2 regions of the Janthinobacterium sp. TPC_1 genome follow, and region 2 is predicted to be linked to the other one. Evidence: predicted binding sites of a transcription regulator. Region 2 holds the regulator's gene; the other holds the start of a gene.
The links. The regulator HrcA, encoded in region 2, represses chaperone genes, less so after heat shock. The targets are predictions, from matches to a motif close to TTAGCACTCNNNNNNNNNGAGTGCTAA.
Positions count from the first base shown of each region.

Region 1: the regulator HrcA is predicted to act here: its motif matches at 5,037-5,063, upstream of groES (co-chaperone GroES).

Region 1 covers NZ_CP195157.1:334,858-345,010, reverse strand. Annotated here, with positions in the region: gene ACQVLG_RS01730 (POT-type proton-dependent oligopeptide transporter) at 1-71, opposite strand, end outside; gene ACQVLG_RS01725 (N-acetyltransferase family protein) at 222-776, opposite strand; gene ACQVLG_RS01720 (MFS transporter) at 851-2,107, shown strand; gene ACQVLG_RS01715 (hypothetical protein) at 2,112-2,582, opposite strand; partial or broken gene groL (chaperonin GroEL) at 2,804-4,455, opposite strand; gene groES (co-chaperone GroES) at 4,506-4,796, opposite strand; gene ACQVLG_RS01700 (hypothetical protein) at 5,321-6,067, shown strand; gene ACQVLG_RS01695 (hypothetical protein) at 6,224-6,487, shown strand; gene ACQVLG_RS01690 (cell division protein ZapA) at 6,487-6,798, shown strand; RNA gene ssrS (6S RNA) at 6,853-7,030, shown strand; gene ACQVLG_RS01680 (EVE domain-containing protein) at 7,118-7,585, shown strand; partial or broken gene lgt (prolipoprotein diacylglyceryl transferase) at 7,593-8,419, opposite strand; partial or broken gene ACQVLG_RS01670 (LysR family transcriptional regulator) at 8,498-9,411, opposite strand; gene ilvD (dihydroxy-acid dehydratase) at 9,585-10,153, shown strand, end outside.
Region 2 covers NZ_CP195157.1:1,077,500-1,087,652, forward strand. Annotated here, with positions in the region: gene ACQVLG_RS05320 (barstar family protein) at 1-207, opposite strand, end outside; gene dapB (4-hydroxy-tetrahydrodipicolinate reductase) at 216-1,025, opposite strand; gene ACQVLG_RS05330 (outer membrane protein assembly factor BamE) at 1,045-1,674, opposite strand; gene fur (ferric iron uptake transcriptional regulator) at 1,870-2,301, shown strand; gene hrcA (heat-inducible transcriptional repressor HrcA) at 2,349-3,365, opposite strand; gene ACQVLG_RS05345 (HAD family hydrolase) at 3,483-4,208, opposite strand; gene ACQVLG_RS05350 (hypothetical protein) at 4,454-5,050, shown strand; gene ACQVLG_RS05355 (hypothetical protein) at 5,194-5,673, shown strand; gene mmsB (3-hydroxyisobutyrate dehydrogenase) at 5,860-6,762, opposite strand; gene ACQVLG_RS05365 (enoyl-CoA hydratase/isomerase family protein) at 6,786-7,919, opposite strand; gene ACQVLG_RS05370 (enoyl-CoA hydratase) at 7,912-8,697, opposite strand; partial or broken gene ACQVLG_RS05375 (acyl-CoA dehydrogenase family protein) at 8,694-9,855, opposite strand; gene ACQVLG_RS05380 (CoA-acylating methylmalonate-semialdehyde dehydrogenase) at 9,867-10,153, opposite strand, start outside.

The DNA of each region.
Region 1 (10,153 bases), 740 kb from region 2:
TTGCGCATGCCATAAAAGCTGAAGCGTTCGCAGCCTTCGTTGGCGATGATGTACGGTATTTGCCGCGGCATTTTGCCCGTGGCGGTTTGTGTCTCGGCCGATGACATTGGCTCTCCCCCAAGTTTTTTTTGTAAGCCGCGATGCTAAGGCCTGCCGCGTTTGCTTGCAACAGAAAAAACGGCCTGTCCGCTATTTCGCAGGGATTTGTAAGGTATTGATTTTCATAAAGACATTACTTTCGGCACTTGCGCTTGCGCTTGCACTGGCACTGGCACGAGCGGGGCGGGGCGGGGCAGCAACAGCTGCATTTGCAGCATGCCATCCGCTGCGGGGCTGTCCGCCAGGGTAAATCCGCAGCCCAGGTACAGGGTCAATGCCGCGTGGTTGTCCTGCGCCACGGCCAGGCGCACGCGGCCCAGTTCGGGAATGGCGCAGGCATGGGCGATGGCGGCCTGCACCAGCTGCCGTCCCGCGCCATGCCCGCGTGCCTGCGGCGCCACGTACACGCCCCACAGGCTGGCCTTGTCATGCACGACGGCGATCGCTTCGCGGCGCAGGCCGGCCATGGCGATCAATTGTTCCTCGTGGAAGGCGCCAAATATTATTTGGTGGGAAGAGGCGCGCAAGCGCTGGGCGATCTGTGCCAGCGGCAAGCCGCTTTCCGCCGCGTACGTCGTGCAGAAGGCGGCGGGCAGTTCGGCGATGCCGGCCAGGCGCAGCGCGCGGTAGGCGGGCGCGTCGTCTGGCGCGAGGGGGCGGATGGTGATGGCGGGCATGTGGGCGAGTATCGGGCTTTGATGCCAGAAAGTAAACCTTGCCGTCCAGCGCCGCCATCCTTAAGATCTGCCGCATGAAACCTGTACCGAGCCCTTCCCCTGATATCTCCGCTGGCGCGGCTCTGACGCCGGCGCGCGAGCGCGCGATGCTGTGGCTACTTGCGCTGACGCAATTTACCGTCATCATGGATTTCATGGTGATGATGCCGCTGGCGCCCCAGCTGATGCAGGCCTTCCACATCGGCCCGGCTGCCGTCTCGGGCGCCGTCTCGGCCTACGCCTGGTGCGCGGGACTGTCCGGCTTGCTGGCGGCCACGTATATCGACCGCTTCGACCGCAAGAAGCTGCTGTTGACGATGTTTTGCCTGTTCACCGTGTCGAACCTCGCTTGCGCGCTGGCGCCGAACTTCCATGTGCTGCTGTGGTCGCGCGCGTTTGCCGGGCTGACGGGCGGCGTGCTGGGCGCCATCGTCATGGCCATCATCGGCGACGTGATCCCTTCCGAGCGGCGCGGCGCGGCCACGGGCGTCGTCATGACCTCGTTTGCCATGGCGGCCGTGGGCGGCGTGCCCATCGGCGTGGTGCTGGCCGCGCACTTTGGCTGGGCTTCGCCGTTTTTCCTGCTGGTCGCGCTGTCGCTGCTGGTCTGGCTGGGCGCGGCGCGCGTGCTGCCATCGCTGACGGCGCACATGGGCGCCGCTCCCACGCCGCTGCGCCAGGTGCTGCCGAACCTGCTGGCGCTGTTCCGGGACCGGCGCCACCTGCAAGCGTTTTCCTTGTCCATTGTCAATATGACGGCCGGCATGCTGGTCATTCCCTTCATTTCGCCCGTGCTGGTGGGCAATATGGGGCTGGCGCCGGCCGACGTCACCTGGGTCTACCTGGCGGGCGGCTGCGCCACGATCTTCACGGCGCGCCTGATCGGCCGCTGGGCGGACCGGGCCGGCAAGCAGCAGGTGTACCGCTGGGTGTCCTTGCTGTCGATCGCGCCGCTGCTGTTCATGACGCACTTGCCCCAGCTGCCGCTGCTGGCGCTGATGCTGGCGTTTCCCTTCTTTATGGCCCTCGTCTCGGGCCGCATGGTACCGCTGCAGGCGCTGCTGACGACGATACCGGAACCGCACAAGCGGGGCGCGTTTCTCAGCGCCAATTCAGCCCTGCAAAGTTTTGGCAGCGGCCTGGGCGCCTGGCTGGGCGGCCTGACCCTGCAGACGGATGCGGCCGGCCACATCAGCGGCTATGGCATCAATGGCTGGCTGGCGGCGGGCTTGTCGCTGTGGACCGTGTGGTGGGTGGCGCGCGTGCGCGGCGCGGCAGGGGGCCGCGCGTAGGTAGTTATTGGGTGGCGATGCGCTGCATGGGCGCATTGTCCTTGCGCCATTGCTCCAGGCTGATCAGCTCACCGCTGACGACGTCGTCGACGAGGATGCGCTTGCCATCCTGGGAGACGACGAAACTTTCCCAGCGGTGCGCCGCATCCGGCGTGTTTTCCACGAAGTTCAGGTCATGGTAGGGCTTGCCATCGATGAGGCGCGCATCGGGCGACGTTTCCATCACGGCGCCGTGGGCGCGGCCGCCGGACGCCTTTTCGATATGCGCCGACCAGGCCTTGATTTCCGGCAAGGCCATCAGCGCATCGACGGCGCGCGCGCTCTGCTCCTGCGCCGGGCTGCTGGCGGCCGGGGCATTGGTGCCGTGCGGGGCGGCCTGCTGGTGCAGGTAGAAAGCGCCGAGCCCGGCGGCCAGCAAGCCGGCCAGGATGCCGGCGATGATGGTGGTTTTGGAAGAAGAGGCGCGTGGCTGCATGGTGGTGGCGTGAAAAAGAGGGACGATGGCGGCCATGCTAAAGCAAAACGTGCGCATGGGCAATCGTTGAAATTTCTAAAAAGCAAGACGAAAAAAAGCCACCTTCCGTAGAAGATGGCTCTCGGGGCCGCCGGGGAGGCGCTGGCAGCTTTTGGTCTGCCAGCCCTGTCCCGGCGTATGCGGCCGGTTGCGCCGTCGCCTGCGCGACCGGCCGCCGGACATTACATCATGCCGTCCATGCCGCCCATGCCGCCCATACCACCCATGCCGCCGCCCATGCCGCCGCCTGCCTTGTCGTCAGCGATTTCGCAGACCATGCAGTCGGTCGTCAGCATCAGCGAAGCGATCGAAGCGGCGTTTTGCAGCGCCGAACGGGTCACTTTAGCTGGGTCCAGGACGCCCATTTCAACCATGTCGCCATACGTGCCGTTGGCAGCGTTGTAGCCGTAGTTGCCCGAGCCAGCCAGTACGGCTGCCACGACGACCGAAGCTTCTTCGCCGGCGTTTTGCACGATCATGCGCAGTGGCTCTTCCATTGCGCGCAGGACGATCTTGATACCAGCGTCTTGATCAGGATTGTCGCCCTTGACCGTGATGTTGGCGCGTGCGCGCAGCAGGGCTACGCCGCCGCCTGGCACGATGCCTTCTTCCACGGCAGCGCGCGTTGCGTGCAGTGCATCTTCAACGCGGGCTTTTTTCTCTTTCATTTCGACTTCGGTGGCTGCGCCAACCTTGATCACGGCAACGCCGCCAGCCAGTTTGGCCACGCGCTCTTGCAGTTTTTCACGGTCGTAGTCCGAGGTCGCTTCTTCGATCTGTACGCGCACTTGTTTCACGCGTGCTTCGATCGAGAGGCAGCTTCGCCGGCGCCATCGATAACGATGGTGTTTTCCTTGCCCACTTCGATGCGTTTTGCCTGGCCCAGTTCGGCCAGGGTCACTTTTTCCAGGGTCAGGCCGACTTCTTCAGCGATGACCTGGCCGCCGGTCAGGACAGCGATGTCTTCCAGCATGGCTTTGCGGCGGTCGCCGAAGCCAGGTGCTTTCACTGCGCAGGTTTTCAGGATGCCGCGGATGTTGTTCACAACCAGGGTAGCCAGCGCTTCGCCTTCGATGTCTTCTGCGATGATCAGCAGTGGACGGCCAGCTTTGGCGACTTGTTCCAGTACCGGCAGCAGGTCACGGATGTTCGAGATTTTCTTGTCGCACAGCAAGACGAATGGGCTGTCCAGGACGGCAACTTGCTTCTCTGGGTTGTTGATGAAGTATGGCGACAGGTAGCCGCGGTCGAACTGCATGCCTTCAACGATGTCCAGCTCGTCGTTCAGCGACTTGCCGTCTTCTACGGTGATGACGCCTTCTTTGCCGACTTTTTCCATCGCTTCAGCGATACGCTCGCCGATCGAGTAGTCCGAGTTGGCCGAGATCGCGCCAACCTGGGCGATTTCCTTGGTCGTGGTGCAAGGACGGGCGATTTTCGCCAGTTCTTCGACGGTCGCTGCAACAGCTTTGTCGATACCGCGCTTCAGGTCCATCGGGTTCATGCCGGCGGCAACGAACTTCATGCCTTCGCGCACGATGGCTTGTGCCAGCACGGTTGCGGTGGTGGTGCCGTCGCCGGCGTTGTCGCTGGTGCGGGAAGCAACTTCCTTGACCATTTGCGCGCCCATGTTCATGAGCTTGTCTTTGAGTTCAACTTCTTTCGCTACCGAAACACCATCCTTGGTGACGGTAGGGGCGCCGAACGAGCGCTCCAGGACCACGTTGCGGCCTTTCGGGCCCAGCGTTACTTTGACTGCGTTGGCGAGGATGTTGACGCCTTCGACCATCTTGGCGCGCGCTGCGTCGCCGAATACTACTTCTTTAGCTGCCATGTTCAATTCTCCTGAGTTTCGGGATGTATCTGTCTACAACGTGGAAACAATTACTTGACGACGATCGCCATGATGTCTTCTTCGCGCATGACCAGCAGCTCATCGCCGTCAACTTTGACGGTTTGGCCGGCGTACTTGCCGAACAGGACGCGGTCGCCCACTTTGACATCCAGAGGACGGACTTTGCCGTCGTCGAGAATCTTGCCATTGCCTACGGCAAGGACTTCGCCTTGATCCGGTTTTTCAGCAGCTGCATCAGGAATGATGAGGCCGGACGCAGTCTTGGTTTCCTGGTCGAGGCGTTTGACGATGACGCGATCGTTCAATGGGCGCAGATTCATACAAAACTCCTTAAAGTTCAATGGATAGGTGTTGCTAAATGAATACATGCCTGGCACAGCGCCAGGCGTGCTTTCAGTGACCGCCGTTGAAAGCAGCCCGCAACGGTCAAGCAAACCCCATGTCATCCTGTCCTTGCCTGTCTCCGGCAGTGGTGCATCGCGGCGTCGCCCGCCGCGTAGCGTTCCCTGCAGTGGTCTGGCAAGCACCATCAGTCCTGAGGATTGCTACGAAAGAGTTTGTTAGCACTCTCTACTAACGAGTGCTAATTATAGGGACGGTAGGGGGCTTATTCAAGGGCTTATTCTCCGGGAAGATATGCATAGACGTTCTGTGCAGCCTGCATTTACGCAGGGTTTGCGCAAACGCAAGCCTTGTTCCCGGGCGTCAGCAACAGGCGCGACTCTAGCATGGCCGCCAGGGGAGGGGCGTTCCTTTACGCACAGGAAACAGAGTTTTGCTATGGAATTTGATAAGATGATTGCAATTGCATATCAATATCCCTCTTCGCGCCAGAAAGCACGCCATGCCATTGACTCATTCCCGTCCCGTTCTGCGCCTGCTGGGCGCCGCCCTCGTCGGCCTCGCCTGCCTGGGCAATGCCGCCGCGCAAACGCCGACCATTCTCGACGAGATCACCGTGGCGACCCTGACGCCGCTGGAAAAGGAAATGCTGCTCAACGACCTGTTCAATGACCTCAACAAGGATGACGACGACCAGGAAGCCCATGTATGGGACAACGGCGCCGACAATGGCGTGCTGGTGAAAGTCACGTATAACTTCAGCAACTCCGGCATGACGGAACACAGCCTGAAGGCGCACATCTGCCGCGACCTGAAATTCGTCGTCACGGCGGCAGGCAAGTCGCAGGACCTGAGCCGCCGCACCTGTTCGCAGAACAGCGGACGCTGGGATGTGCAGGGCAAGGACCCGGCGCCCGTCGTATATCCGCCTTTCCTGTCCGACGTGACCATCGCCAAGCTGAATGCGAAGGAACAGAAATCCTTGCTGACGGCCGCCGTGCGTACCTTGAAAGATGAAGAGGATGGCAAGACGCGCCAGTGGAGCAACAAAGGCTTGGGCAATGCGGCACCGCTGGCAGTGCGCCTGACGCCCTCGGGGACGGACGCCAAACCTGGCAGCTACCACCGTACTTGCCGCGACCTGACGATGGTGCTTGACGGCAAGGGCGGACAACAGACGCTGGTGCGCCGCTCTTGCGAAAACCGCTATGGTGGTCTCGATATCGAACCCGATTACGTCGACGAGTAAAACGCTGCCATCGCGGCGCCGGCGGATGCGCGCAGATGGCGAAAAGCACCGGAAAAAGTGTGTATTGTCCGCCAACTGCCCTGCATTGATGTAAATATGTGTGACAGCGGCGTGATTCGATTGACGCCCATGGAGCGTCCGCCCTATAGTGGCGGGATGATTTCCGAATTCAACGAATTATCCGACAAAATAGGCCTGCTGGCCGAAATGACCCATGCGCTGCGCCGTGAAAACGCGCAATTGCGCAAGGACAATGCCGCGCTGGCCGCCGACAACGCCCTGTACGTGCAACGCATGCGCGAGGCGCAGGAGCGCGTGGAAGCGTTGCTGGAAAAAATTCCCGAACTGGTGCAAGCTGGCCTGGAGCAAGCCGCTTCGGAAGCGGGTGCCTATATTGCCGAGAACGAGAAGGAAGCGTAATGCCGCGTGTCGATGTCAATATCATGGGCCAGTCCTACAGCATGGTCTGCCGCGACGGCGAAGAGCGCGCGCTGCGCGAAGCGGCGATCTATCTCGATAGCAAAATGAAAGCCATCCGCGACGCGGGCAAGGTCAAGGGCAACGACCGCATCGCCGTGCTGGCCGCCCTGGGCGTGGCCGCGGAATTCCTCTCCGTAAAATCGCCGCAAGGTCCGCTGTCGGAATTGACGATACTGGAAGTGAAGCAAAAGATCTCGGCCATGCACACGGTTCTGGACAGCGCACTGACGCCCCAGGAAAACCTTTTTTAAGCGGACACGCTACGATTTGTCTTTGCGATGCGCGATCAAAGGAGTAAACTTGGGTCTACCCTGCGGTGTTCGCGATTGCCATATATTCCTTGAACCATTTATGCGCATCGGTTGCGAATTTTGTTTGATGGGAGTGAGCGTCGCTCGTTCGACGAACCCGAAATTGAACTAACGTGACCACCTTGAACCGTTTGGTTCGGGATGCCGGCATAGCGGCACAGGCGGGGCCCAATTTGCAGTACAAAAAACGGTTGCAGCATCAGCATGCGCAGCCGTTTTTTTACGCCTGTCGCTTTTATTCTTTGACCTGGGGAATGTAATGAAACAGTACTGGCTGATGAAATCCGAACCCGATGAGGTGAGCATCGATGACCTGATGGCGGCGCCCGCGCATACCTTGCCCTGGTTTGGCGTGCGCAACTACCAGGCGCGCAACTTCATGCGCGACGGCATGCGGCCGGGCGATGGCGTGCTGTTCTATCATTCGAGTTGCCCGCAGCCGGGCGTGGCGGGCGTGGCCGAAGTGGCCAGCGGCGCCTATCCCGATCACAGCCAGTTTGAAGAAGGTGGAAAGTATTTCGACCCGAAAGCCACGCCTGAACAGCCGCGCTGGATCAGTGTCGACGTGCGCGGCCTGCCTGAGAAGACGGCGCTGCTGCCCCTGTCCGAGATGCGCCAGATGCCGGAGCTGGAAGACATGCTGCTGCTCAAGAAGGGCAGCCGGCTGTCCATCACGCCCGTGACGCCGGCGCAATGGAAAGTGATTACAAGCAAGCTACAGGCTTGACTGCTCCTCAGACCGGGCGGGCCTTGGTGGGCGGCGTGCCCATCACCTGGCTTTTATATGCCCACACGAGCAGCGCGATGGCGCCGACGATCATCGGCAGCGACAGCATCTGGCCCGAGGTGATCGGCACGCCCAGCCACACGACTTCCCAGTCCGGCGTGCGGAAGTATTCCGTGAAGAAGCGCGCGCAGCCGTACAAGAGGGTGAACATGGCACCCACGGCCATGCGCGGGCGCTGCTTGCGCGCATACAGCCACAGGATGATGAACACTAAAATGCCGTCGACCAGCATCTGGTAGATCGGCGACGGGTGCACGGGATACGGGATGCCCGGCCACTGCATGGCCCACGGCAGGGTGTGTCCGGGGCGATGCGGCCCGGCAGTTCGGCATTGATGAAATTGCCCAGGCGGCCGGCCGCGTAGCCGAGCGGCACCAGCGGGGCGATGAAGTCGAGCACGTCGAACAGGTTGCGGCCCGCCTTGCGGCTCCACAGGTACATGGCCAGGATGACGCCGAGGAAGCCGCCATGGAAGGACATGCCGCCATGCCAGACCATGAAGATCTCCAGCGGGTTCTGCATGAAGTATTCGGGACGGTAGAACAGCACTTCGCCCAGGCGCCCGCCGATCACCACGCCCAGCATGCCGTAGAACAGCATGTCGTCGAGGTCTTCCTTCTTCCAGCCCAGCACGGCGATATGCGGCTGCCTGATGCGCACGCGGCCCAGGATAATGAACAGGGCGAAGGCCAGCACATACATCAGGCCGTACCAGTGCACGGCGAGCGGGCCGATCTGGATTGCTATCGGGTCGGGCATCGGGTGTATCAGCATGGGTTTCTTTCTTTGTTTAAAGCCAAGGTTGCGTAGTATGGGGGCGCTTGCGGTTTTTTGCCTTAGCGGCCACTTAATTTAATCGGCGGCAGCGCCGATCTGCTTGCGCAGCAGCGCCAAAAAGCCTTGCAGCACGGCGGACGGATTGTCGCGGCGCCAGGCCAGGCCCGTTTCCACCAGCGGCGTAGCATCCTGCAGCGGCCTGTATTCTACGCCCGGGCGCATCAGATTCGATACCGATTGTGGCACAAGCGCGATGCCCATGCCAGCCGAGACGAGGCTGACGATGGTTTGCATCTGGATCGCTTCCTGGCCGATCATGGGCGTCACGCCGGCCGCGCGGAACACGCCGAGGATGGCGTCGTGCAGGGCGGGCGAGATCGCGCGCGGGAAAATGATCAGGGGCAGGGGCGGCAGGTCGCGCAGGCGCACGGGCCCCGGCGTATTCAATATGGCGAGGCCGGACGGCGCGGCCAGCACCAGCGGCTCGGCCAGCACGGGCAGGTAATCGAGCGCCTCTTTTTCGCCTTCTCGGGCAGGGGCGGGATCAGCAGGCCCGCATCCGTGCGTCCGGCCAGCAGTTCCTCCAGCTGCAGATCCGAGGTGGCTTCCTGCAACTGGATCTGCACCTGCGGATAGGCCGTCTGGTAGGCGCGCAGCAGCGGCGGCAGCACGCTGTAGTCGGCCGAGGAGACAAACGCCAGGCTCAAACGGCCCGCCTCGCCCTGCGCGGCCCGCCGCACCAGCGCGGGCAAATCGAGCGCCTGCGCCAGCAGGCGGCGCGCCTCGGGCAGCAGGGCCGTGCCTGCCGGCGTCAGCTGCACTTCGCGGCGCGTGCGCACGAACAGGGGCGCGCCCAGCAGTTCTTCCAGGGCCATGATGGTTTGCGACAGCGGTGGCTGCGTCATGTGCAGGCGCGCGGCGGCGCGGCCGAAGTGCAATTCTTCGGCGACGGTGACAAAGTAGCGCAGCTGGCGCAGTTCGAGGTTCATATGCGTTTCCATGCGGATTGATTGCTGTGATATGTAAAACGACTCACAGGCACGTGCATCATATATTTGACAGTGGCGCGCGCGCAAGGCAATCTGGCGTACCCCCACTGCATGCAGGGTTTTGTTGAAAATCCGCGCAGTCAGGCATCAATCATCCTTGGAAGGACCCCATCATGCCGCAATACCGCTCCCGCACCACCACCCACGGCCGCAACATGGCTGGCGCCCGCGCCCTGTGGCGCGCCACCGGCATGAAGGATGGCGACTTCGACAAGCCGATCATCGCCGTCGTCAACTCGTTCACCCAGTTCGTGCCCGGTCACGTGCATCTGAAGGACCTGGGACAGATGGTGGCGCGCGAGATCGAGGCGGCCGGCGGCGTGGCCAAGGAATTCAACACCATCGCCGTCGATGACGGCATCGCCATGGGCCACGGCGGCATGCTGTATTCGCTGCCCTCGCGCGACCTGATCGCCGACTCCGTCGAATACATGGTCAACGCCCACTGCGCCGACGCCATGGTGTGCATCTCGAACTGCGACAAGATCACGCCGGGCATGCTGATGGCCGCCATGCGCATCAATATCCCCGTCGTGTTTATTTCCGGCGGGCCGATGGAAGCGGGCAAGGTCGTCAAGGTGGTCAACGGCACGCAAAAGATCATCAAGCTGGACCTGGTCGACGCCATGATCAAGGCAGGCGACAGCACCGTCTCCGACGCCGACGTGGCGGAAATCGAACG
Region 2 (10,153 bases):
AGCATCCTGCACCACGATTTCCAGCACTTCGTTCGGCTTCAGGCGGAACTGCGTCATGTTTTCATCGTCGCGCAAGTAGCTGAGGCAATCTACCCAGGCATCCATGCTGTTGCCGTAGAACTTGGGGAAACCGAAGGCTTGCGCGCATTGCGCGTGAAAGCTCGCTGCGTCGGTGATATCTTTTCCATTCAGGATGGCAGTGGCCATGGTCTTCCTCAGTTCTTCAGCGACAGCACGTCCTGCATGTCGAACAGGCCCGTCGGCTTGTCTGCCAGGAAACGCGCGGCGCGCAGGGCGCCGTGGGCGTAAGTGACGCGGCTGCTCGACTTGTGGCTGATCTCGATGCGCTCGCCGATGCCGGCAAACAGCACCGTATGGTCGCCGACGATATCGCCGCCGCGGATGGTGGCAAAGCCGATGGTCGACGGGTCGCGTTCGCCCGTCACGCCTTCGCGCCCGTACACGGCGCATTCCTTCAGGTCGCGGCCCAGGGCGCCGGCCACCACTTCCCCCATTTGCAGGGCAGTGCCCGACGGCGCGTCGACCTTGAAGCGGTGATGCGCTTCGATAATTTCGATATCGTAGCCTTCGGACAGGCTTTTTGCGGCCAGTTCCAGCAGTTTCATGGTGACATTCACGCCCACGCTCATGTTCGGCGCGAACATGATGGCCGTCTTTTCGGCGGCGGCGGCAATGGCCGCCTTGCCCGCGTCATCGAAACCGGTGGTGCCGATGATCATCTTGATGCCGTGCTCGGCGCAGTAGGCCAGGTGCTGCAAAGTGCCTTCGGGGCGCGTGAAGTCGATCAGGTAATCGGCATTGGCCAGGCCGGTGGCCAGGTCGGATGCAATCAGCACGCCGGCAGGCTTGCCGAGGAAGGAGGCGGCATCCTGGCCGACGGACGGCGAGCCGGCGCGGTCGAGGGCGCCAGCCAGCACGGCGTCGGGCGCATTGCTGACCGCTTCGATCAGGATATGGCCCATGCGGCCGCTGGCGCCAGCGATGGCAATTTTCAGTTCAGTCATTTTATTCTCTTACAGCAACTTATTTGGTGGGTTCGGCGGCAGGCGCAGGTGCTGGCTCGGCGGCGGGCGCCGGTGCAACGTCAGGCTTGCTCACAGGAATGGCAGGGGCGGCATCGGCCGGCACGGGCACGGCGCTCGGCGCCACGGGCGATGGCACGGCGGCGGCAGGCACGTCGGCCTTGGCAACCTTGGCGAATGGCGACGGGCCGGCGATGCGGTCGATGTATTCTTTCTCGGTCGGCAAGTTGCCGCCTTCGAAGCGTTCAACCTTGCCATCCTTGCCGAAGTACACGACCACGCGGCTGCTGGTGGTTTCGCCACTGCCCCGGGCCAGGCGGAATGGATAATCCCAGCGGTCGGCATGGAAGATATCGGTCAACAGCGAGGTGCCGAGGACGAAGCGCACCTGGTCGCGCGTCATGCCCACTTTCAGCTGGGCCAGCATCTCTTCGGAGACAAAGTTGCCTTGCTGAATGTCAGGACGATACGGCGAGAAAAACCACATGAATTTCTGCAGCGGCGTAATGGTGGTCGTCTGCGCGCCTTTTTCAGGAACGACTTCCTTGCCCTCTTTCTGGGTGATGGCTGGCTTTTCGCCCAGGATGCCACGGCTGGCGCAGCCAGACGCCATCAGCGCGACACAGACCATGCCTGCCACGACTGGTGCTCGAAATGAAATACGGTGCCAGAGAGATGGCAATACAGCCGGTGTTACGCGCATAAATGACCTCAATTGGATGAACAAAACGCCAGGAGTGACCGGCCCGCCAAAAAATGCATATTTTGGCACTCCCCGACAAAACGCTATATGATAAAGCACCTGACCCACATACGAGCAACAAACATGAGTAACAATCCTAGTGATCTCAAGGCAAGCGGCCTGAAAGCCACCCTGCCACGGCTGAAGATACTCGATATCTTCCAGAGTAGCCCGGTACGCCACCTGACCGCGGAAGACGTCTACAAGATTCTGCTGGCCGACAATATGGATGTCGGCTTGGCAACTGTCTACCGCGTCCTCACGCAATTCGAACAGGCAGGCTTGCTCAACCGCAACCATTTTGAAACCGGCAAGGCGATTTTCGAACTCAACGAAGGCTCCCACCACGACCACCTGGTGTGCCTGGACTGCGGCCGGGTCGAAGAATTCTTCGACGAAGAAATCGAAATCCGCCAGCAAAAAGTGGCCGAAGAGCGCGGCTTCAAGATCGCCGAACACGCCTTGGCGATCTACGGCAACTGCACCAAGACGGCTTGCCCGCACAAAACCGCCTGACGTCTGACACATTCCGCCGGCCGCTCCCACGGGGCGGCTTAGCTGCATCAATGCTGGCTGAGTGCGCTCGACAGTAATTTAGCGGTGATGTCGACAATCGGAATGACCCGCTCGTAAGCCATGCGGGTCGGTCCGATCACTCCCAGCGTCCCCACGATCTTGCCGTTGACTTCATACGGCGCCGTCACCACGCTCATTTCATCCATCGGCACCAGGTTCGATTCGCCGCCGATGAAAATCTGCACGCCCGTCGCCTTGCTCGACACGTCGAGCAACTGCATCAAGCCCGTTTTTTGCTCGAACATGTCGAACATCTGGCGCAGCGAATGCATATTCGATGACAGATCGCTCACGCTGAGCAAGTTGCGCTCGCCGGAAATGACCATGTCGTCGCTATGGTCGGCCATCGCTTCGCTGCCCGCCTCCACTGCCGCCTGCATCAGGCTGCCCATATCGTCGCGCAACTGGCGCAATTCGCCCTGCAGGCGCACGCGCACGGCGTCGAAGGACAGGCCGCCATAATTCTGGTTGATGTAATTGGCCGATTGCACCAGTTGCGCGGGCGTATAGTCGGCTTCCGTCAGCAACAACCGGTTCTGCACGTCGCCGCCCGGGGCGACGATGACGAGCAGGATGCGTTTTTCCGACAGGCGCAGGAATTCGATTTGCTGGAATACGGATTCGCGGCGCGGGCTGAGCACGACACCGGCAAACTGCGACAGCGACGACAGCATCTGCGCCGCGTTGGCGATGGTCTTTTGCGGTTGCGGCGTCTGCAGGCGCATGCGCGATTCCACCACGTGCTCGTCCAGGTGCCGGACGGTCAGCAAGGTATCGACAAAGATGCGGTAGCCGCGCGGCGTCGGGATGCGTCCGGCCGAGGTGTGCGGACTGGAGACATAACCAAGCTCTTCCAGGTCGGCCATGATGTTGCGGATCGTGGCCGGCGACAGGTCGAGGCCGGAAATTTTCGACAAGGCGCGCGAACCGACCGGCAGGCCGTCGGCGATATATCGCTCGACCAGGGCTTTCAGCAGTGTTTGGGCACGTGTATCGAGTTGCATGGTGTTTTAGGTAAGCAAATATTCTTTAGATAAGCATATTGTTAAGCAAGCGGCAACGAAAGCGGCCGAACGTGCGGCAACAGCGCCTATTATGCACGTTCGCCCGGCCAGCGGCGATCAATCTTCCAGTTGCCCCTGCAGCCACAGCAGCAATTCATCAAAGTTGGCGCAGATGGCGTCGGGCTGCACGCCGGCGGCCAGATGGGCGTCGCTGCCCTTGCGGTTCATCCAGACGGCACGCATGCCCGCCCCTTGCGCTCCCGTCACATCGAAATACAGGTCGTCGCCCACGTACACGGCTTCATGCGGCGCCACGCCCAGCGCGGCGCAGCCGGCCAGGAAGATGCTGGCGTCGGGCTTGGCCACGCCGAAATCGCTGGCGGCGATAGAGACTTTAAAATGCTGCGCCAAACCGATAATTTCAAGGTCCGCGTTGCCATTCGAGATCGAGCCGACCAGCATGCGCTGGCGCATCCAGGCCAGGCCAGGCAAGACGTCCTCATATGGCTGGACGCGGTTGCGCGCGGCCAGGAATTGCAGGATGGCCCCGTCGACCAGGGCGGCATCCTCGCCGGCGGCCTCGAAGGCGGCCAGCAGGCCGGCGCGGCGCAACTCGATCAGGTTGCCATGGAAATGCGGTTGCTCGTTGAGCATGGCCAGGCGGTGCTGGCGCAGCATCTCGCTGGAGAACTGCTGCGCCACCTTGGGCGCATGCGCGGCCAGCCAGTCGTGCAACAGGATTTCGGCGGCGGCAATCACGGGCGCGATGGGCCACAAGGTATCGTCGAGGTCGAACAGGATGGCCTTGGGCGGCACGGCGGTTTTTACAGGGGCAAGGGACATGGGACTCACAATGGGATGCTGCGTCACGGTGCGCAGGGTGTAGCTATTGTCGCACCGATCGCCGCCGCCGGCATGGCTGCGCCCCCGTGAAATGGGGCCGGGCCAACGCTTCCGGGCGAAAAATTGTTACAGGGTGATACAAGGCAAGGTCATCCAGCTTGCCAGATAGACTAAAATAGGCGCCATTCCAATGCGGCGCCAGCGTCCGCGTTGCGCTACCCAACCTAATTCGTTTTGGAGAATGTATGAAAAATTTGTACCTGCGCTCGATGCTGGCGGCGGCTTGCGCCGTCACACTGGCAGCCTGCGGCGGCAGCGGCGGCAACCTGTATCTGCAAGGCACAGTGAGCGACCTGGCCAAGAACGGCCTGATTCTCGTGAATGACGGGGAACGCTTGGCAATCCCCGCGGGTCAGGGCCAGTTTGTTTTCACCAAGCTGCTCAAGACCGATGACCGCTACGACATCACCATCGCGGAACAGCCCAAGGGCGCCGTTTGCACCATTGCCAATGGCGTCGGCAAGGCATCGAGCTATTCCGTGAGCACGGCAGTCGTAAGCTGCAAGACCAACTCCTACCCGCTGAAAGGCGCCATCACGGGCTTGAGCGCCGACGGCTTGCGCCTGGTAATGGGCCCCAACGGCATCAGCCCACTGACTGGCGCCACCACCTACGAATTCAGCGTTAATGACGGCGCCGCATATGGTATTTCCATACTGACTCAGCCAACTGGCCTGACGTGCCGCTTCCAGGGTTCAAAGAGTGCCGACGCCAGCGATACGGTCGGCACGATGGGTTCTGCCGCCACGACCGCGGCCACACTTGACTGCACGCCGCAGTAATCCTTGCGATCCGTCACCTATTTTTTGGAGAATTACATGAAGTTATCCTGCTTGCTTGCCCACTGGCCGCACTGCTGCTGACCCTGGGACTGGCCGCTTGCGGCGGCAAGGCCTCGTACGATGTCAGCGGCACGATCTCCGGCTTGAACAATGAAGGACTGATCCTGGCCAATGGCGGCGAGGACCTCTCGATTGAAGCCGGCAAGACCTCGTTTACCTTTAAAAAGCGCATCGACTACGGCACCGAGTACAACATCACCTTCAAGCAACAACCGGCCCACATGACTTGCGGCATCAGCGGTGGTTCCGGGTCGGCTGGTCATTACATCAATATCAGCGCCGCTGTTACTTGCTCGCAAAACCGATATACCGTGGGCGGCACGATTTCCGGCCTGACCGTTGAGGGCCTCGTGCTGATTAACGGCAGTACGACAACAACGGTGGCCAAGGACGCCACGACCTTTACCATGAACGGCTCCGTCGCCTATGGCGAGACCTATGGCATCAGCGTCTCCGAAACCCAGCCTAAGGGGCTGAAGTGCGACCTGGTGCCAGGTACAGAAAAAGGCACCATGGGCGAAGCGAATGTGACGACGGTGAAGATCGTCTGCAATCCGGCCTAAGTTGCGGCAACGGTAGCCGCTGCGCGGCTACCGGGAAGAGATATCATGGAAATCTATATTTGATATTCCAAAGATAAATTGGAGTTATATGTGGCGATGCAGCATAATGCATCTGTCTCCTCCAACTCTTCCAAGAATTGGATTTAGCCCGCTTTTACCAGCGGGCTTTTTTTTGCCCAGAATTCCTCAAACGGGTTTATTCAAGCCCGGCTGCAGCATCTGCACGATGCTGGAGAAATCCTGCTGCGCATAGCCGGCTTGCGCATGCATCTGGTACAGCTGCCGCACCAGCCCGCCCAGGGGCGTGGGCGCATTCGCCGACAAGGCCGACTGCTGCGCCAGCCCCAGGTCCTTCAGCATCAGCGCCGTGCCGAAGCCTCCCGTGTAATTGCGCGAAGCGGGCGTGCCGTCCATGACGCCGGGCCACGGGTTGTACACTTCCAGGGTCCAGTTGCGGCCCGAGCTCTTGGCCATGATGTCGGACAACACTTTCGGATCGAGGCCATGCGCCACGCCCAGGTTCAGCGCCTCGGCCGTGCCCGCCATCAGAATGCCCAGCAGCATGTTGTTGCAAATCTTCGCCACCTGGCCCGCGCCCGCCTCGCCCGCATGGAAGATATTCTTGCCCATCTTTTCCAGCAGGGGCCGCGCCTGCTGCAAGGCCGCTTCGCTGCCGCCGACGATGAAGGTCAGGGTGCCGGCCGCCGCGCCCGCCGTGCCACCCGAGACGGGCGCATCGATCATGGCAAAGCCGCGCTCGCTGGCCGCCTGCGCCACCTGGCGCGCCACGTCGGCGGCGATGGTGCTGCAATCGATGAACAGGGCGCCCGGCTTGGCCGAGTCCAGCACGCCGCCGGCCGCCAGGTACAGCTCCTGCACGTGCTTGTTGGCCGGCAGCATGGTGATGACGGCGTCCGCCGTCTGCACGGCCGCACTGGCGGACGCGGCCGCCGTGGCGCCCGCCTCGACCAGCGACGCCACAGCCGCCGGCGCCAGGTCGAACACGGACACGTGGAAGCCGGCGGCCACCAGGTTGCGGGCCATCGGCGCGCCCATGTTGCCCAAGCCGATAAATGCGATATGTTGCATGGTAAATATCTCCTGTTGTTCTTTTAATGCAGATCCGCCAAAGGATGCGTGCTCCACGGCGCATTGAAATATTCATCCAGATACGCTGCGCTGACCTCGGCCAGGCTGGCCGGCTGCCATTGCGGCGCGTTGTCCTTGTCGATCAGCAAGGCGCGCACGCCTTCGCTGAAGTCTGCATGGGCACAACATTGCACGGCGACAATAAGTTCCAGCTGGAACACTTGCGCCAGGCTCAGATGGCGCGTGCGTTCGCGCATGGCCCAGACCAGGGCGGCCGAAGTGGGCGCGCCCTTGTCCAGCGAGTGGGCTGCCTTTTGCAGCCAGGCCGAATCGCCGTCATACGCGGCGATGGCAACCACCACTTCGGCCAAGGTGGGCGCTTGCGTCAGCGCCGCGATGGCGTCGAAGTTGGCGCGCACTTCGGAGACGGGCAGCATGGATGCGGGAGCCGAGAAGCCGCGCAGCAAGCGGTTTAGCTGCTGGTGGTTCGCGGGCGCATCCACTTGCCATTGCGCCAGCGCCAGCGCGTCGAGCACCATGTTCCGCTCTTCCTGGCGCAGGAAATAGTCGCCCAGGCCCGCAAACAGCGCGTCGGCCGCGTTCATCGGTGCGCCCGTCAAGCCGAGGAACAGGCCGCTGCGGCCCGGCATGCGGCCCAGAAACCAGCTGCCGCCCACGTCGGGGAACAGGCCGATGGTGATTTCCGGCATGGCGATGCGCGTGCTTTCCGTCACGACACGGTGGCTGGCACCGGCCATCAGGCCCAGACCGCCGCCCATGACGATGCCGCCGCCCCACACCAGCAGCGGTTTCGCATACGTATGGATGCGGTGGTCGAGCCGGTATTCCTCGGCAAAGAAGGCCAGCGCCTGCGGGTTCGGCACGACACCGGGCTGCTCGACGATGGCCGTGCGCAGGCTGCGCACGTCGCCGCCCGCGCAAAAGGCCTTGTCCGTTGACGATTGCAGCACCACGCAGGCGATGGCAGAGTCACTGGCCCAGCGCACAAGGGCGCCATCGATGGCGCGTATCATGTCCAGGGTCAGCGCATGCAAGGACTTTGGCGCGTCGAGGGTGATGACGCCCAGCTTCATGCCGCCGGGACAGTCGCGTTCCTCGATTTTCACAGTTTCAACAATATTAACGGTCTCAGCCATTCTTCCACTCCGCCGGACGTTTCTCCAGGAACGCCTGCACGCCCTCTTTCTGGTCTTGCGTATCGAACAAGCCCAGGAACAGGGTACGTTCATCGGGCAGGGAATCGACGAGCGGATGGCTGCGCGCGCCCTGGATCAGGGTCTTGCACGCCGTCACGCTGCTGGGGCTCTGGCGCGCCACCTTGGCCGCCAGCGCCAGCGCCGTGGCGGCAGCCTTGCCGGTTGGCACGACTTCCTCGACGAGGCCGATGGCCAGGGCCTTGGCCGCATCGACCCGTTCGCCGCATAAAATCATGCGCTTGGCCCAGCCTTCGCCCACCAGCCACGGCAAATGCTGCGTGCCGCCCGCGCACGGCAGCAAGCCGACGGACGCTTCCGGCAAGGCCATCTGCGCATGTTCCTCGGCGATGCGGATGTCGCAAGCGAGCGCGCATTCGAGCCCGCCGCCCATGGCATAGCCATTGATGGCAGCGATGCTGACGCCGCGGAACGCGGACAGCGCCTCGAAGGCCTCGCCAAAGGCGGCGGCCATGGCGAACGCCGTGTCCTTGTTGCCGTCGGCAAACACGTTCAGGTCGGCGCCGGCCGAAAAGAACTTGGCACCGCCGCCCGTGATCACCAGCGCGTACACGTCGGCGTCCGCATTCAGGTCGGCCACCAGCTCTTTCAGCGCGTTCAGGCTGGCCAGGGTCCAGGTATGGGCGGGCGGGTTGTCGAGGGTCACCAGGGCCGTGTGGCCACGGCGTTCCAGCAATAAATTTGTATACACTTTAGTCATCGTAAGGTCTCCGTGGCGCCATCTTTCAGAATCGCTCGCGCGACGATCAGGCGCATGATTTCATTCGTCCCTTCCAGGATCTGGTGTACCCGCGTGTCGCGCACGTGGCGCTCGAGCGGGTACTCGCGGATGTAGCCATAGCCGCCATGCAATTGCAGCGCATCGTTGGCCACATTAAAACCCACATCCGTGGCGAAACGTTTTGCCATGGCGCAATACGCCGTCGCATCCGGGCTTTCCTGGTCGAGTTTCCAGGCCGCCAGGCGCACCATCTGGCGCGCCGCCACCAGTTCCGTCAGCATGTCGGCCAGCTTGAACTGCAAGGCCTGGAACTGGGCCAGCTCGCGGCCGAACTGCGTGCGCTCCTTCATGTACGCTTGCGCGCGCGTGAGGGCCGCCTGCGCCGTGCCCACCCGAGCACACGGCGATATTGATGCGCCCGCCATCGATGCCCTTCATGGCGATGGCAAAGCCTTCGCCTTCCGCTCCCAGCAAGTTACCGACAGGCACTTTTACCTGGTCGAAACTGATGATGCGCGTGGGCTGGCTGTTCCAGCCCATCTTTTCTTCTTTCTTGCCGTACACGATGCCGGGCAAGTTCGCCGGCACGGCAAAGGCGGAAATACCGGCCGCGCCCTCGCCGCCGGTTCTCGCCATGACGATCAGCATGTCCGTCTGGCCCGCGCCCGAGATGAACGCTTTCGTACCGTCCAGCACATAAAAGTCGCCATCCTTGACGGCTTTCGTGCGCAACGATGCCGCATCCGAACCGGACTGCGGTTCCGTCAGGCAATAGCTGGCCAGCTTCTGGCCGGCGGCCAGGGCTGGCACCCATTCGTCGCACAGGGCTTCCTGTCCCCAGCGCGACAGCATCCAGGTGGCCATGTTGTGGATCGTGATGTAGGCCGTGGTCGAGGTGCAGCCGCCTGCCAGCTCCTCGAAGACGATGGCCGCGTCCTGGCGCGACAGGCCCAGGCCGCCCCAGCGCTGCGGCGTGTACAGGCCGCAAAAGCCCATCTCGCCCGCCTTGGCAATCGTTTCTACTGGGAAAATCGATTCCGCATCCCAATGGGCCGCGTGCGGCGCCAGTTCGCCTTCGGCAAACGCGCGCGCCGCCTGCTGGAACTCGCGCTGTTCGTCGCTCAATTCAAAGTCCATGGTCCGGCTCCTTACTTGAGGCTGATGGTGGTGTTGACCTTGCCCACCGACGCCGCATCCGTAAACCAGCGCTGGGTAATCGTCTGCGTCTGCGTGTAGAACAGCACGACTTGCTTGCCGAACGGACCCAGGTCGCCCAGCTTGGAGCCACGCGAACCCGTAAAGCTGAACAGGGGAACAGGCACGGGAATCGGCACGTTGATGCCGACTTGCCCCACGTCGATTTCTTCCTGGAAATAGCGCGCGGCCGCGCCGCTCTGCGTGAACAGGGCCGTGCCGTTGCCGTTCGGATTCGCAT